Regions from separate parts of the Pseudoalteromonas sp. APM04 genome, predicted to be linked through region 2. Evidence: predicted binding sites of a transcription regulator. Region 2 holds the regulator's gene; the other holds the start of a gene.
What was found. Region 2 encodes FliA, which starts transcription of late flagellar genes. Its sites were predicted from a motif close to CTAAAGNTNNNNNNNNNNNNGCCGATA; they were not measured.
Positions count from the first base shown of each region.

Region 1: a site for FliA is predicted at 4,922-4,948, ahead of MTP24_RS11200 (HAMP domain-containing methyl-accepting chemotaxis protein). Genes of this name have one in related genera too.

Region 1 is NZ_CP094441.1:2,417,965-2,425,283, forward strand. Features, by position in the region: gene MTP24_RS11185 (TonB-dependent receptor) at 1-954, opposite strand, end outside; gene MTP24_RS11190 (porin) at 1,418-2,563, shown strand; gene MTP24_RS11195 (phosphate ABC transporter substrate-binding protein) at 2,576-2,983, shown strand; gene MTP24_RS11200 (HAMP domain-containing methyl-accepting chemotaxis protein) at 3,264-4,889, opposite strand; tRNA gene MTP24_RS11205 (tRNA-Leu) at 5,181-5,265, opposite strand; gene secG (preprotein translocase subunit SecG) at 5,332-5,685, opposite strand; gene tpiA (triose-phosphate isomerase) at 5,687-6,436, opposite strand; gene glmM (phosphoglucosamine mutase) at 6,508-7,319, opposite strand, start outside.
Region 2 is NZ_CP094441.1:946,914-954,232, forward strand. Features, by position in the region: gene flhA (flagellar biosynthesis protein FlhA) at 1-67, shown strand, start outside; gene flhF (flagellar biosynthesis protein FlhF) at 88-1,563, shown strand; gene MTP24_RS04470 (MinD/ParA family protein) at 1,556-2,416, shown strand; gene MTP24_RS04475 (RNA polymerase sigma factor FliA) at 2,443-3,153, shown strand; gene cheY (chemotaxis response regulator CheY) at 3,193-3,576, shown strand; gene MTP24_RS04485 (protein phosphatase CheZ) at 3,595-4,362, shown strand; gene MTP24_RS04490 (chemotaxis protein CheA) at 4,378-6,621, shown strand; gene MTP24_RS04495 (chemotaxis response regulator protein-glutamate methylesterase) at 6,681-7,319, shown strand, end outside.

The DNA.
Region 1 (7,319 bases), 1.5 Mb from region 2:
AGCAGTAAATGACGTACCCCACCCTGAGTAAGACGTAGATTCAATACCAGCAACAGTAGTGCCTAGATCGTCAGGGTCTGATGGGATCATGTCCTGTGTTAATAGAGGAAAGTCACCATTAAATACATCATTTGCATCAAGCGGCTCAGTTAATTCAATAGTATAAGGCGATTGACCCGACTCGTTATCAACACCGTCAAGTGAAAAAGTAAACGCTAAATCGCTATTGGCCTGCCATTTAAGGGCTACGCGGCCACTAAACTCTTCTTCTTCACCAATTTCTTTTTCTGGATTCGCCAGGTTTACTGCTTCGCCAACGCCGTCACGTGTTTTGTATGACGCACTTGCTGACATACTTAACTCATCATTTAATGAGTTATTAAAGTACACATCGCCTGCAATACGGCCACGGCTACCTAACTTTGCAGACGTTGTTAAAATACCTTCATCGCCCGGCTGTTTTGTAATAACGTTTACTGCGCCACCTAACGTGTTACGGCCATAAAGAGTACCCTGTGGGCCGCGCAGTACTTCTACACGCTCAACATTAGGTAATGATAGGTTAGACCCCATTTGACGGCCTAAGTAAACACCATCAAGGTATACACCCACACCAGGGTCGGTTGTAATAATGTGATCTTGCAAACCAATACCACGGATAAATACCGAAGCATGTGCTGCGTTACCTACACCGTAACGTGTGATGTTTAGATTAGGGACGTATTTACCAATATCTTCAAGGTTACTCATATTGGCTTTATCAATTAAGTTAGCACCAATTGATGTGATAGCGGTTGGAGATTCAAACAAGCTCTCTGTACGTTTACGAGCTGTAACTTCGATTTTTTCAAACGCATCTTGTTTTGCAGTTGTTTTGGTTTCTTCAGCACTTACTGAGGTAGTCAGGGCAGCAACTATTGCTAGGCTTAACTGTGAGAGTTTGCGTAGTTTCAAAATATTCTCCAAAGGATACCGTAAATTGTTTATTATGCATTTACTGGTGCAACCAGTAAATTTTGGGCATAAAAAAAGATGCGTGGTAGCATCTTTCCTCTGGAAGGGCATTATATTACACAATTGTGAATTTATGTATTTATTTTTTGGTAAAAATGCAAATGTTCCTATAAAGGAAAGGTTAACACGTTGCAGCAATACTTACTTTTTACGCTATTACTGCATAAAACCTCACTCTACAAATATATGTTATCAAATTAAATTGGTTGCAACTTTTCTTAATATTTTTACTTAAAATCATAAACCTGCATTAAAAATATCAGGTATCCCTCTTCAAAAACCAATAGTAAAGTATTAATTTAATTAATTTTTACTACTAACTTGCTAAATTGATTAGATATAGCTCTATTTCACTTCTATAATATGCTCGAATCAACATCTAATTAACTAATAGGAAATACATATGAAAAAGCTATCTGTAGCAGTAGCATTATGTGCGGCTTTAGCAACAAACTATGCTAGCGCCGAAGTTCGAATTAATGGCTTTGCATCAATTGTCGGTGGAAAGAGCCTTGATAGCGACAGTACCTTATATGGATATGATGATGACATTTCATTTAAAAACGAAAGCGTCTTTGCATTACAGCTATCAGCTGACCTTATGGAAAAGCTAACGGCAACAGCTCAAATTGTTGCTCGTGGTGAGAATGATTTCGACGCAGAATTTGAATGGGCCTACGTAACTTATGAATTAAGCGACGAGTTACAAATTAGCGCGGGTAAAATGCGTGTACCTTTTTACCGTTACTCAGATTTTATTGATGTAGGTTACGCTTACCGCTGGGTACGCCCGCCTCAATCTGTTTATAGCATTCCTTTTTCTACCTATGAAGGTTTAAGCTTATTGCACAATACACAACTTGGTGATTGGGATTCAACAGTACAAGTCATGTACGGTAGTTTTGATGGTGAAATAGACGCAATCACTGAAAAAACTCAAGCTGAGCTTAATGATTTTGCTGGCATTAACTGGACGCTTGCATACGACTGGTTCAGTGTTCGTGCTGCATATTTGATTGCTGAATCATCATTTGCACTTGACGGAACAGACCCCAGCGGCGCTGCATTAAATGGATTAGAAGCTGCACTTCGCGCAAACAGCTTAAACACGTTAGCTGACGATATTGCAATAAACGAAGATGACAGCAGCTTTTTCGGCTTTGGCTTCTCAATTGATTATGATAATTTCTTATTTGATGCTGAATATACACAATTTGAAGTAGAAAACAGTATTTTGACTGAGCAAACACAATATTATGCATCTGTAGGTTACCGCTTGGATGACGTTATAGTCCATTTTACGTATGAAGATAATGACGATAAGCATGATGCATCTCGCTTTGACCCTATCGCAGCAGTACCGAGCCTTAATGCAGCTATAAACGGTGCCTTGACAGGTGTTCAAGCGCAAAGCAATGTATACACTATCGGCGCGCGTTACGACTTTCACCCTTCTGCAGCGTTTAAAATCGATTTTAGCCGCTTTGAAGACGATGTAACTGATACAGAAACTGATGTTGTTGCTGTTGGCGTTGACCTTGTATTTTAATTGGAGCAAATAATGAAAAAATTAATTTTAGCTAGTGCACTTTCATTGTGCTCAATTAATACTTTTGCAGAAGTTGCGGTAATAGTTAACGCTGGTAACGCAAATGCTTTAGATGCAGATACAATTAAAAAGATATACCTTGGTAAAGCCAAGTCATTTGGTGATGGTACTAAAGTAAATCCAGTAAACCAAGATGGAACCGCTGCAGCAGATGAGTTTAACGATAAAGTTGTAGGTAAATCTGGCAGTCAGCTTAATGCTTACTGGTCTAAACTTGTATTTACAGGTAAAGGTACACCACCAGAGAAGTTAGGCTCAGATCAAGCTGTCATAGATTTTGTAGCAGCTAATGCTGATGCTATCGGCTATGTAGATAGCGCAAAAGTGAGTGGCAACGTAAAAGTAGTTGCGACCTTTTAACCGTTTAAATCGGTAAATTAAAAAACCACCAAATGGTGGTTTTTTTGTGCCTGTAAAAAGTTATATCAATTAGCTTAATTAACTAAGCTGTTAAAAATATGGGAAACGCGTTAATAAGCAAGGTAAAAGTTTGTTATCCAATTCATCAATGTAAATAGTACAGTTAGCGTCCAGTCTTGCACTTTAAAATGCTCTGTTATTGCAGGTCGGTAATACCTACTAGCCTACAAAACAAAAAAGCCTCCACTTGGAGGCTCTATTGGTGTAAATTTTACGTATATTACTCAATTCTAAATTTGGCTGTTGCATCTAGCAGGTTATCTGATAAGTAATGTAGATTTTTAGCTACATCTCTTACAGCTAGTAATGAATCCATGGTATCTTCAAAAGAAACATGCATATTAGAAACATTTTCTACAACCATGGCTGCAACCGATGTTTGCTCTTCTGTCGCTGCTGCAATCTGAGAGTTCATACCGTTTATTTCTAACATTTGCTCTGCTATTTTTTCTATTGATATACCTGTTTTTTCAGCCGCTGTTGCATTATCTGTAGCCATATCACGAGCAGAAGTCATGGCAGTAACCGAGTCATTAGCAGCCGTTGTCAGTGCTCCTAACAACTCTCTAATCTCATTTGTAGAATGAGCGGTACGTGATGCAAGCTCTCGTACTTCATCAGCTACTACCGCAAACCCACGACCATGTTCGCCAGCGCGTGCTGCCTCAATAGCTGCGTTTAGAGCAAGTAAGTTGGTTTGATCAGCAATTGAAGTAATTACATTCAATATTTGCGATACGTTTTTTGTGTCGTCCGCAAGTTTATTAATTGTTGTTGCCGCTTGGTTAATTTCATCACTCAATGTACGAGACGCATTTACTGACATTTGTACTTGTGTACGGCTTTGTTCTACTTCTTTTTCTGCTGTTTCAGCGGCGTGTGATGCATTTGCTGCAGATTGAGAAATATCACCCACACTTTGCTTCATCTCTTCCATTGATTGCTTAACAATTTCAGCATCTGTTGTTTGTTTAGTTGTTGCACGCTCTGCCTGCTCCATACCTTGTACTAATCGGGTAGAGTTTTCCATTAGAGGTTCACATACAGCAATTACTTCAAGTACGGTTTCTTTTAACAGCGCAATAAAAGAATTAAAGTTGATAGAAACTTGGCCAATTTCATCTTTAGAATTCACGGTTAACTGGGTACTCAAAGACCCTTTACCATTCGCTAATAAACTTAAATTATTTGCTGCATCACTTGCTGAAGAGCCAATATTCTTTGCTATCCATATAGCCATAAATAAAAGCAGCAATAAAGACACGATGGACACAGCAAGCATTAAAGTAAGTGCATTATCAGAACGCGTGTTAGTGCTTTCAACTAATTCAAAAAAACGATTATCAGCTTTTTGTTGCGCTGCTTTAAAGCTCTCTAAAACAGAACCATAAAGACTTGTTTTTAACTGGGCTTGCTGCTGGATTTTACTAAAGTCGGCAGTGCCATTTACCATTCCATTAGCAATGGTTGCTGAGATTTTTTCGTAGTCGGCTAATTCTTTCACTACATCATTACTAATGTAGCCATTACTTATCTGCTTAATTAGATTTATATTTGATTCAATTGTTTTGTAAGTGTCATCAGCTTTGGTTATTAAGTCTTGTTCACCAAATGTCACTGCTTGCGTGTAAAGCTCATCGAGTTTTTCTAACAGCCCTACATTCGCTGATGTTAACTTTACAACTTTATATGAAGAATTCCCCATTTCATCTAAAGAAGCCCTATTATCATCTATGGCAAGAAAATTAATTAATACCATAATTATAAAAGCAACAACTGCAATACATGTTATTGCATGTATTTTTTTAGTTATGCTTAGGTTTTGAAAAGAGAAGCCTGAAGCCATACTATTTACCTTTTTGAGTTATCTAAATATATTATCGGCTCAATACTGATAAGTGTGAGTTAAATTTGTAAAATTTCTAGTTTTTTTTTCATTTTAATCATTAATTAAGCCAAAAACTAAAATTAACACAAAAAAATAAACATTATTGGGTACGCGATGTGTTTTCTGTTAAAAAGATCATCAAAAAATCTAAATTATTGTTATAACACAAACGTTTTAAGTGCAAAAAACAATCAAAACAAATTTTAGAAATAAAAAAACCAGTAACATTACTGCTACTGGTTTTAAATTTGGTGCGGATGGGGGGACTTGAACCCCCACGCCCTAAAGCACTACCCCCTCAAGGTAGCGTGTCTACCAATTCCACCACATCCGCATTTTAAATTTTTGTTCGCTTTTTTTATTTGTTTGAGGTTAACAAATAGCTGAACGTTAAACTGTATTAGTTTGGTACGTCTGAGTTACTTTCTTCGTTAGAAGTAACAGGAACATCTTCTTCAACAGGTACTACTGTTTCTAGTGCAGGCGCTGCTTCTAGGTTTTCCCATTCATCAGTCTGTTTTATTTGACCGGCTGTTAAGTTACCTAAAACTATACTTAGCACAAAAAAGACTGTAGCTAGGCTTGTTGTTGTCTTTGTCATAAAGTTACCAGCACCTGAAGAACCAAATACAGTTCCAGAAGCGCCTGCACCAAATGAAGACCCCATATCAGCACCTTTACCTTGTTGGATTAAAACCATACCAACTAAAGCTAAAGCTACAACTAAATAAACTACTAATAAAATTTCGTACATCTTATACGGTCCCTTTTGCACTATTACAGATAGCAACAAAAGATGCTGCTTTTAGACTAGCACCTCCAATAAGGCCACCGTCAATATCTGGTTGTGCAAATAATAATTCGCTATTTTTTTCGTTAACGCTTCCACCATATAAGATGGTAAGCCCTTGTGCTAAATTACTGTCTAAAGACGCAATTTTGTCACGGATAAATTTGTGAACAGCTTGTGCCTGTTCTGGCGATGCAGTCTTACCTGTGCCTATGGCCCAAACGGGCTCGTATGCTATCACAGAATCTTTCAGCGCTGCTACACCTAATTTTTTAATTACCGCATCTATTTGAGCAGCAACTACATGTTCTGTTTGTCCACTTTCTTGCTCTGCTTCACTTTCGCCAACACAAAGAACGGGTATTAAACCAGCCGATTGAGCTCTAGCAAATTTATCAGCAATAACATCGCTGCCTTCGTTATAAATACTACGACGTTCTGAATGGCCAACTAGCGCATAATTTACGCCAAGATCTTTCAGTAGTTGTGCATCAACTTCACCAGTAAAAGCGCCTGGCGTGTTTTCAGATACAGTTTGAGCACCTGTTATGACACCGCTTGCAATCATTGCTGAAACAAGTGGGAATGGAGGAAATAAAATAACATCTATTTCTGGTGATTTAATACTATTTATAGCATCCGACATATCTTTGACTAGCTCTATTGAGCCATTCATTTTCCAATTGCCAGCGACCATTGCCTTACGTATTGCCATTTTCCACTCCACATTAGAAAGCGGGCGAGATATTAACTTTTATCGCCCGAAGTTACAAGAGGTTATTGTTATCAATCAGGTTGTTTGCTCATAGATTCGACAATCTCTGCAATCTTACGTGCACTGTCTAATACTATTTTTTCTTGCTCTGCTTCAACCATAACACGAACGACAGGTTCAGTACCTGATTTACGAAGTAAAACGCGACCTTTATTACCTAAGCTTTTTTCTACCTCTTCTACAGCCGCAAGCACTTTTGGCGCCGTTGTAGGATCGGTACCCGGTGTATAACGCACGTTAATCATTTTCATTGGGTATTTTGTAAACCCGGCGCCTAAATCTTGAAGCGTTCTATTTTGTGCAACCATAGCAGCCAGCACTTGCAAGCTTGATATAATACCATCACCCGTTGAAATTAAGTCTAGGTTGAGTACATGGCCTGAACTCTCTCCACCAATTTTCCAGCCTTTTTGCTGAAGTAATTCCATTACATAGCGATCGCCAACTTTGCTTCTAGCAAACTCAATGCCTTTTGCTTTTAGTGCATTTTCAAGACCCATATTTGACATAACAGTACCAACAACACCGCCACCTAAAATATGATCGTTCGCTGCCTGACAAGCAATTATATAAACTAAATCGTCACCATCAAATACACGGCCATTATGGTCAACCATCATTACACGGTCGCCGTCACCATCATAAGCTATGCCTACATCGGCTTTATGTTCAAGTACTTTGCGTTTTAACGTGTCTACATGAGTTGCACCGCATTCATGGTTTATATTTACACCATTTGGCTCACATGCATGCGTAATTACGTCAGCGCCGAGCTCACGCATGACTGATGGGGCAATATGATATGTTGCGCCGTTAGCGCAAT
Region 2 (7,319 bases):
GATGTCTTATCAAGAGGTACCAGATGAAAGACAGATCAAGATAGTCAGCTCTGTTGGCCAACAATAAGATTTTAAAGGGGTTGAATCATGAAAATAAAACGTTTTTTTGCTAAAGATATGCGCACAGTACTTAAAGAAGTTAAAGACGAATTAGGTGTTGATGCGGTTATTATGTCAAATAAAAAACTAGCTAACGGTGTAGAAATTGTAGCAGCAGTAGATTATGACAAAGCAGCCCCTAAAAAAGAGCAAGCACTTAGCGCTCCAGCACAAAGCTCAACAAAAACACAGCCAGTGCATAATTTTGTAAAACCAGAGCCTCTTCGCGCTAAACCAGAGCCACAAGCGAAAGTAGCCGATAGTCTTCAGGCATTATTAGAGCGTCAAGCCCCACGCCCTCGTTCTGCAGAATTGGCTTCTATGTTTTCTCAATCAGGTATTGATACTACAGACAACTACCAAGAGCCAGTTCAAGAGCAGCGTCCTCGTCCTATATTCATTAATGAACGTCAAGCTTCAGCGCGTCCGCAAACACAAGCAGACAGCCTTGGATTTGATGATTTAGAAAGTGGTTTTGATGATCTTGACAGTCCAGTGACACCTCGCGAAGAAACTAAGCATACTGAAAGTGAGCAAATTTCGTCAATGCGTGACGAAATGAATGCCATTCGTCAATTGTTAGAACATCAAGTGTCAGGGCTTATGCAACAAGACATGGCAAGACGCGATCCTACTCGTGCATGCATGATTGATCGTTTAGTCGGTATGGGAATAGATAAAGATGTTGCTGAGCAAATGGCGTGCTTTGTACCTGACGATGTATCTCGCCAGCAAGGTTGGAAAGCACTTTTAACAATGGTTGAAGATCAGATGCAGACAACCAACAACGAGATTTTACGTCAAGGCGGTGTATACGCCTTAGTCGGCCCAACGGGTGTTGGCAAAACAACAACCGTTGCTAAATTAGCTGCGCTTGGCGCACAAAAATACGGTGCAGACAAAGTCGCTTTAATCACAACAGACACATACAGAATTGGTGCTTATGAGCAACTCGCCACTTATGGCCGAATTATAGGTTGTGGTGTAAAGCAAGTTAAAGATGCTAATGAATTAGCTGAAGTTTTATATCATTTACGAAATAAACGACTAGTATTAATTGATACTGCGGGTATGAGCCAACGCGACTTGCGCTTAACAGAGCAACTTAATACGCTAATGCGTAATCAGCGTGTTGATATTCGCAGTTATTTAGTGCTCAGCGCAACATCGCAAATACATGTGTTGCAAGAAACCGTTAGGCACTTTAAAAAAGTGCAGTTAAGTGGTTGTATATTCACCAAATTAGACGAATCTTTAAGTTTAGGTGAGATTATTAGTATAGCGATTCAAAATCGCCTTCCAATAGGGTATCTTACTAACGGTCAACGAGTACCAGAAGATATTCGAGTTGCAAATGCTGAAAAACTAGTTAAAAAGGCTGAGCAACTCTATTTAAAAAGAGCAAAAGTACAACATTCAAGGCACCAAGCAGTGGCGCCAAGCACAGTAGGGATGTATGATTAACACAGTATTAGATCAAGCAAGTGGCCTGCGCAAAATGAGTCAAAACAATAACAACGGCGTAAAAGTTATCGCTGTCACTGGCGGTAAAGGTGGAGTAGGAAAAACAAATGTTTCTCTGAATACTGCAATTGCATTAGGCCAGCAAGGTAACAGAGTGTTGGTTCTTGATGCCGATTTAGGCTTAGCAAACTGTGACGTTATGCTAGGACTACGTGTTGAACGTAACTTATCACATGTTTTATCTGGTGAATGTGAACTTGATGAAATTTTAGTTGAAGGCCCCGCAGGTATAAAGATTGTACCCGCAACGTCAGGCTCTCAAAGTATGGTTGAATTATCGCCTTCAGAGCACGCGGGACTTATACGGGCTTTTAGTGAATTAAATACAGAATTTGATATTTTAATTGTCGATACAGCCGCAGGTATTTCAGACATGGTGCTGAGTTTTTCTCGCGCGGCACAAGACGTCATGGTTGTTGTATGCGACGAGCCCACATCGATTACAGATGCTTACGCGCTCATTAAAGTGTTGAGTCGCGAGCATGGTGTATACAAATTTAAAATTGTTGCAAATATGGTCCGTAGTATGCGTGAAGGGCAAGAGTTATTTGCTAAACTTTCCAAAGTGACCGATCGTTTTTTAGATGTATCAATGGACCTGGTCGCAACGGTTCCCTACGACGAAAATATGCGCAAAGCAACGCGTCGCCAAAAAGTTATTGTAGAGCTTTTTCCTAATTCGCCGGCGGCACTTGCTTTTCAAGCGTTAGCAACAAAAGCAGTTAAATGGCCAATACCTAATCAACCATCAGGTCATCTGGAGTTTTTCATAGAGAAACTAGTAAACGGCTAATTATGACAACATTGGTGAATAAAGTTATGGGATATCAATCAGCACAAAACTTAAATGTGATTGTTGAAAAACATGCATCACTTGTCAAAAAAGTGGCATGTCATCTTATAGCGCGTTTACCAGCCAGCGTGCAGCTGGACGATTTAATACAATCAGGAATGATAGGTCTGATTGAAGCATCTAAAAGTTTTGATGCAACCAAAGGGGCTAGCTTTGAAACTTTTGCGGGGATTCGTATTCGTGGGGCAATGCTTGACGAGATGCGACGTGGCGATTGGGCACCCCGTTCAGTACATCGTAAAAGCCGTTTGGTGGCCGAAACAATTGCTTTTTTAGAAAAAAGCTTAAACCGTGAGCCAACAGATATAGAAGTTGCTGAAAAACTTGAAATTTCGTTAAATGAGTACCATCATATCTTAAACGATGTAAATGCAAGTAAAGTACTCGGTATTGAAGACCTTGGTGTTGATGAAGATGCCATCAGTCCAGTGGGCCAAGATTTAGCGCTAGACAAACCGTTTAATAATGTTAAAAATGAGCGGTTTAACGAGTCTCTATTAGGTGCAATAAAATCTTTACCAGAACGTGATGCAATGGTGCTGTCTTTGTACTATAACGATGAAATGAATTTAAAAGAAATAGGGCATATACTCGATGTAAGTGAATCGCGTGTAAGTCAAATACATGGTCAGGCGATGATTAAGCTTAAAGCTAAAATCAATGACTGGATAAATTAGTAGTAAGTAAACAAGGTTAAGACCTCACTGGGGGATGTTTTGGATAAAAACATGAAAATTCTGGTTGTTGACGATTTTTCAACAATGAGACGTATTATTAAAAATCTGTTGCGTGACTTAGGTTTCACTAATGTTCAAGAAGCAGACGATGGGTCAACCGCTTTGCCAATGCTACAAAATCAAGTATTTGATTTTGTTGTTACCGATTGGAATATGCCAGGAATGCAGGGTATAGACCTACTAAGAGCAATACGTGCGGATGATAAGCTTAAACACATTCCAGTATTGATGGTAACGGCTGAAGCTAAAAAAGAACAAATTATAGCGGCAGCACAGGCAGGTGTTAATGGTTATATCGTTAAGCCATTTACTGCTGGAACACTCAAAACTAAATTAGAAAAAGTATTTGAACGTTTAGGCTAATGATAGGGGGAGAGGCTTATGTCAGCACTTGCTGCGCCTCAAATAACTTTAGAACAAGCTCGTCAGCTCGTTGTTTTTCTAGAAAACGGTGAGCAAGACAAAGCCAATCAGTTAATTTTAGATACCGCTTCTAAGGAGCAATCTGAAATATTTGCTGAGGTTGGAAAGTTAACCCGTCAATTGCATGAAGCTTTAAAAAGCTTTGAGCTAGACACTCGCTTATCTGACTTAACTACCGATGCTATTCCAGATGCAAAAAAACGGCTCAATTATGTTATAGAAATGACAGAAAATGCCGCGAATAAAACAATGGATGCTGTTGAGGCTAGCCTACCAATTGCTCAACAGTTGGCAGACGAAATATCTCATATCAAACCGACATGGGATCGCCTAATGAATCGAGAGATTGAGTTAGGGGAGTTTAAATCGTTATGCCACAGCATTGATAAGTTTATGAACAATTCTCATCATAAAACCGATGAGCTGCAAAGTTTGATGACTAATGTACTTATGGCACAAGACTATCAAGATTTAACCGGACAAGTTATTCGCCGAGTTATTGAGCTTGTTAGAGAAGTTGAAGAAAGCTTAATTCATCTTTTGACAGCCTTCGCTGATCAAAGCGAAAGTAAAGCCGAAAAAATAGAACAACAAAAAACAAATGAACCATTAGACGAACAAACTTTAGCAGGTCCAGAAGGCCCTATTATTGATAAAGAATCACGTAATGATGTTGTATCTGATCAAGATGAAGTCGATGATCTTTTATCAAGTTTGGGCTTCTAAGAGGAGAGTAACTGCATGTTTGAAGTCGATGAAGATATTTTACAAGACTTTCTTGTAGAGGCAGGAGAAATCCTAGAGCTTTTATCTGAACAGTTAGTTGAGCTGGAAAACAATCCAGAGGACACCGAATTACTCAATGCCATATTTAGAGGGTTTCACACTGTAAAAGGTGGTGCTGGGTTTTTAGCTATGACCGAGCTCGTTGACGCATGTCATGGCGCAGAGAATGTGTTCGACCTGCTTAGGCAAGGCGTACGAACGGTTAATTCGGAGTTGATGGACGTAATTTTACAAGCTCTCGATACGATTAACGAGATGTTTGCTACCATTCAAAATCGTGACAAACCAGAACCCGCTGATCCCGAACTTCTTGAAACCCTTCATAAACTAGGTTTACCTCCAACAGAAGAAGAGCTTGCTGGTGACTCACCAGTTGATTCAACTGAAGAACCTCAAGCCGAGGTTATTGATGCCCCAGTTGCCGAGGAAGCCTCAGGAACTGATGAAGAAGATCCGTTTGCATTTGACGAGCTATTTAGCGGTGGAACAGTTGAACAAAGCGATGATGAAACTCAGATTGACGAAATAACAGAAGATGAATTTGAAAACTTACTAGACGAATTACATGGAAAAGGTCAAAGCCCTGTAGCTGAAAGCGCGTCCAGTAGTAGTGATGTCAGTGGAGACATTACAGATGATGAGTTTGACAACTTACTTGATGAACTTCATGGCGTTGGAAGCTTTGGTGCTGTTGCGGCCAGTGAGCCTGTAAAAGAGCAAACAGCAAGTAATAATTCTGCAGAAAGCTCTGCAACGCCTTCAACACGTTCACCTGCAAGTGATTCTAGCGATGATGAAATTAGCGATGATGAGTTTGAAGCATTGCTTGACGAACTTCATGGATCAGGTGCCCCTAAATCAATAGAGAGCCCTGCAGCTTCAGAGCCGAAGCCCGCTGCTAAACCTGTGGCTAAGGTAAGTGAGCCTGTCAAAAAGCCTGAACCTGTAAAAGCCGCTGCGCCAAAACCAGTGCAAAAGCCTGCAGAAAAAGCAGCTCCAGCGCCTGCAGCTGTGAAAAAGCCAGCTCCTCCGCAAGCAGAAACAACAGTCCGAGTTGACACAAAACGCCTAGACCAAATAATGAATATGGTGGGTGAGCTTGTACTTGTTCGTAACAGATTGGTAAGTTTAGCCACTAACTCAGAAAGTGAAGCAATGGGCAAAGCCATTTCTAACTTAGATGTTGTGACGGCTGATATCCAAGGCGCAGTAATGCAAACGCGAATGCAGCCAATTAAAAAGGTATTTGGCCGCTTCCCTCGCGTTGTTCGTGACTTAGCACGAAGCTTAAATAAAGATATTAGTTTACAGCTTGTTGGTGAAGAAACTGATTTAGATAAAAACTTGGTTGAGGCACTTGCAGACCCGCTTGTTCACTTAGTTAGAAACTCAGTTGACCACGGAATAGAGATGCCAGCAGCTCGTGAAGCAGCAGGCAAACCTCGGACGGGTAATGTTACACTTTCAGCGTCTCAAGAGGGAGACCATATTTTGCTTACCATCAAAGATGATGGTGCGGGTATGGATGCTGAAAAGCTCAAAAAAATAGCAATCAGTAAAGGCGTTTTAGATCACGACCAGGCGAGCCGTTTATCGGATACCGAGGCGTACAATTTAATCTTTGCACCAGGATTTTCTACCAAAGAAGAGATCTCTGACATCTCAGGGCGTGGTGTGGGAATGGATGTTGTAAAAACTAAAATCACTCAACTTAATGGCTCAGTGAGTATTCAGTCAGAGCTAGGTGTTGGTACAATTTTAGAAATAAAAGTACCGTTAACACTTGCGATATTACCAACCTTGATGGTTGTAGTTGGCGAACAAACATTTGCATTACCATTAGCTGGTGTAAGTGAAATATTCCATTTAGATCTAACCAAAACAAATGTAGTTGATGGTCAACTAACTATTATTGTACGTAAGAAAGCGATACCGCTATTTTATCTTGAGCATTGGTTAGTTAAAGGAGCAGATCGCACTCAGCGCAAAGCGCAAGGTCATGTTGTTATTGTTCAAATAGGTACTCAGCAGGTTGGTTTTGTAGTTGATTCTTTAATAGGTCAAGAAGAAGTTGTAATTAAACCTCTTGATGCTCTTTTGCAGGGTACCCCAGGTATGGCAGGCGCAACTATTACATCAGATGGTGGAATTGCACTAATTTTAGATGTTCCAAATATGTTAAAACACTACGCTGGCTAAATCATAAAGTAGGTACACATAAGATGTGTGCCTACGTATAAATTTAATAAGAGAGCTAAATGGCCGTAAAAGTTTTAGTTGTTGATGATTCAAGCTTTTTTCGTCGTAGAGTAAGCGAAATCCTTGAACAAGACAGCGATATACAAGTTATAGGTTTTGCCATTAATGGCAGAGAGGCTGTAGAAAAAACGGCTCAGCTTCGTCCTGATATGATCACGATGGATGTAGAAATGCCTGTGCTTGATGGTATCAGTGCTGTTAAAGAGATAATGGCAAATAACCCCACGCCAATATTAATGTTTTCCTCTTTAACCCGTGCTGGCGCAACAGCAACACTTGATGCGCTTGATGCTGGAGCGATGGATTTTTTACCTAAAAAGTTTGAAGATATTGCACGTAATAATGAAGATGCGATAAAGCTCCTTCAAGCTAAAGTCAAAGAAATTGGTAATAAGCGTATTCCTAGAGCCTTTAAGCCAATAACACACCAGAAACCAGCGGCACGCTCTGTGCCTGATAAAATCAGTAATACTGCGTCTTCAATCAGGCAACCAGATAGAAGTTTTCAGCGTTCAACAACCGCATCGACATTAACAAAAACACAAAACAACGTACCAACTCGTGCAAGTGGCAAGCAATACAAGCTTGTGGCTATCGGTACATCTACTGGTGGTCCTGTTGCTTTACAAAATGTGCTT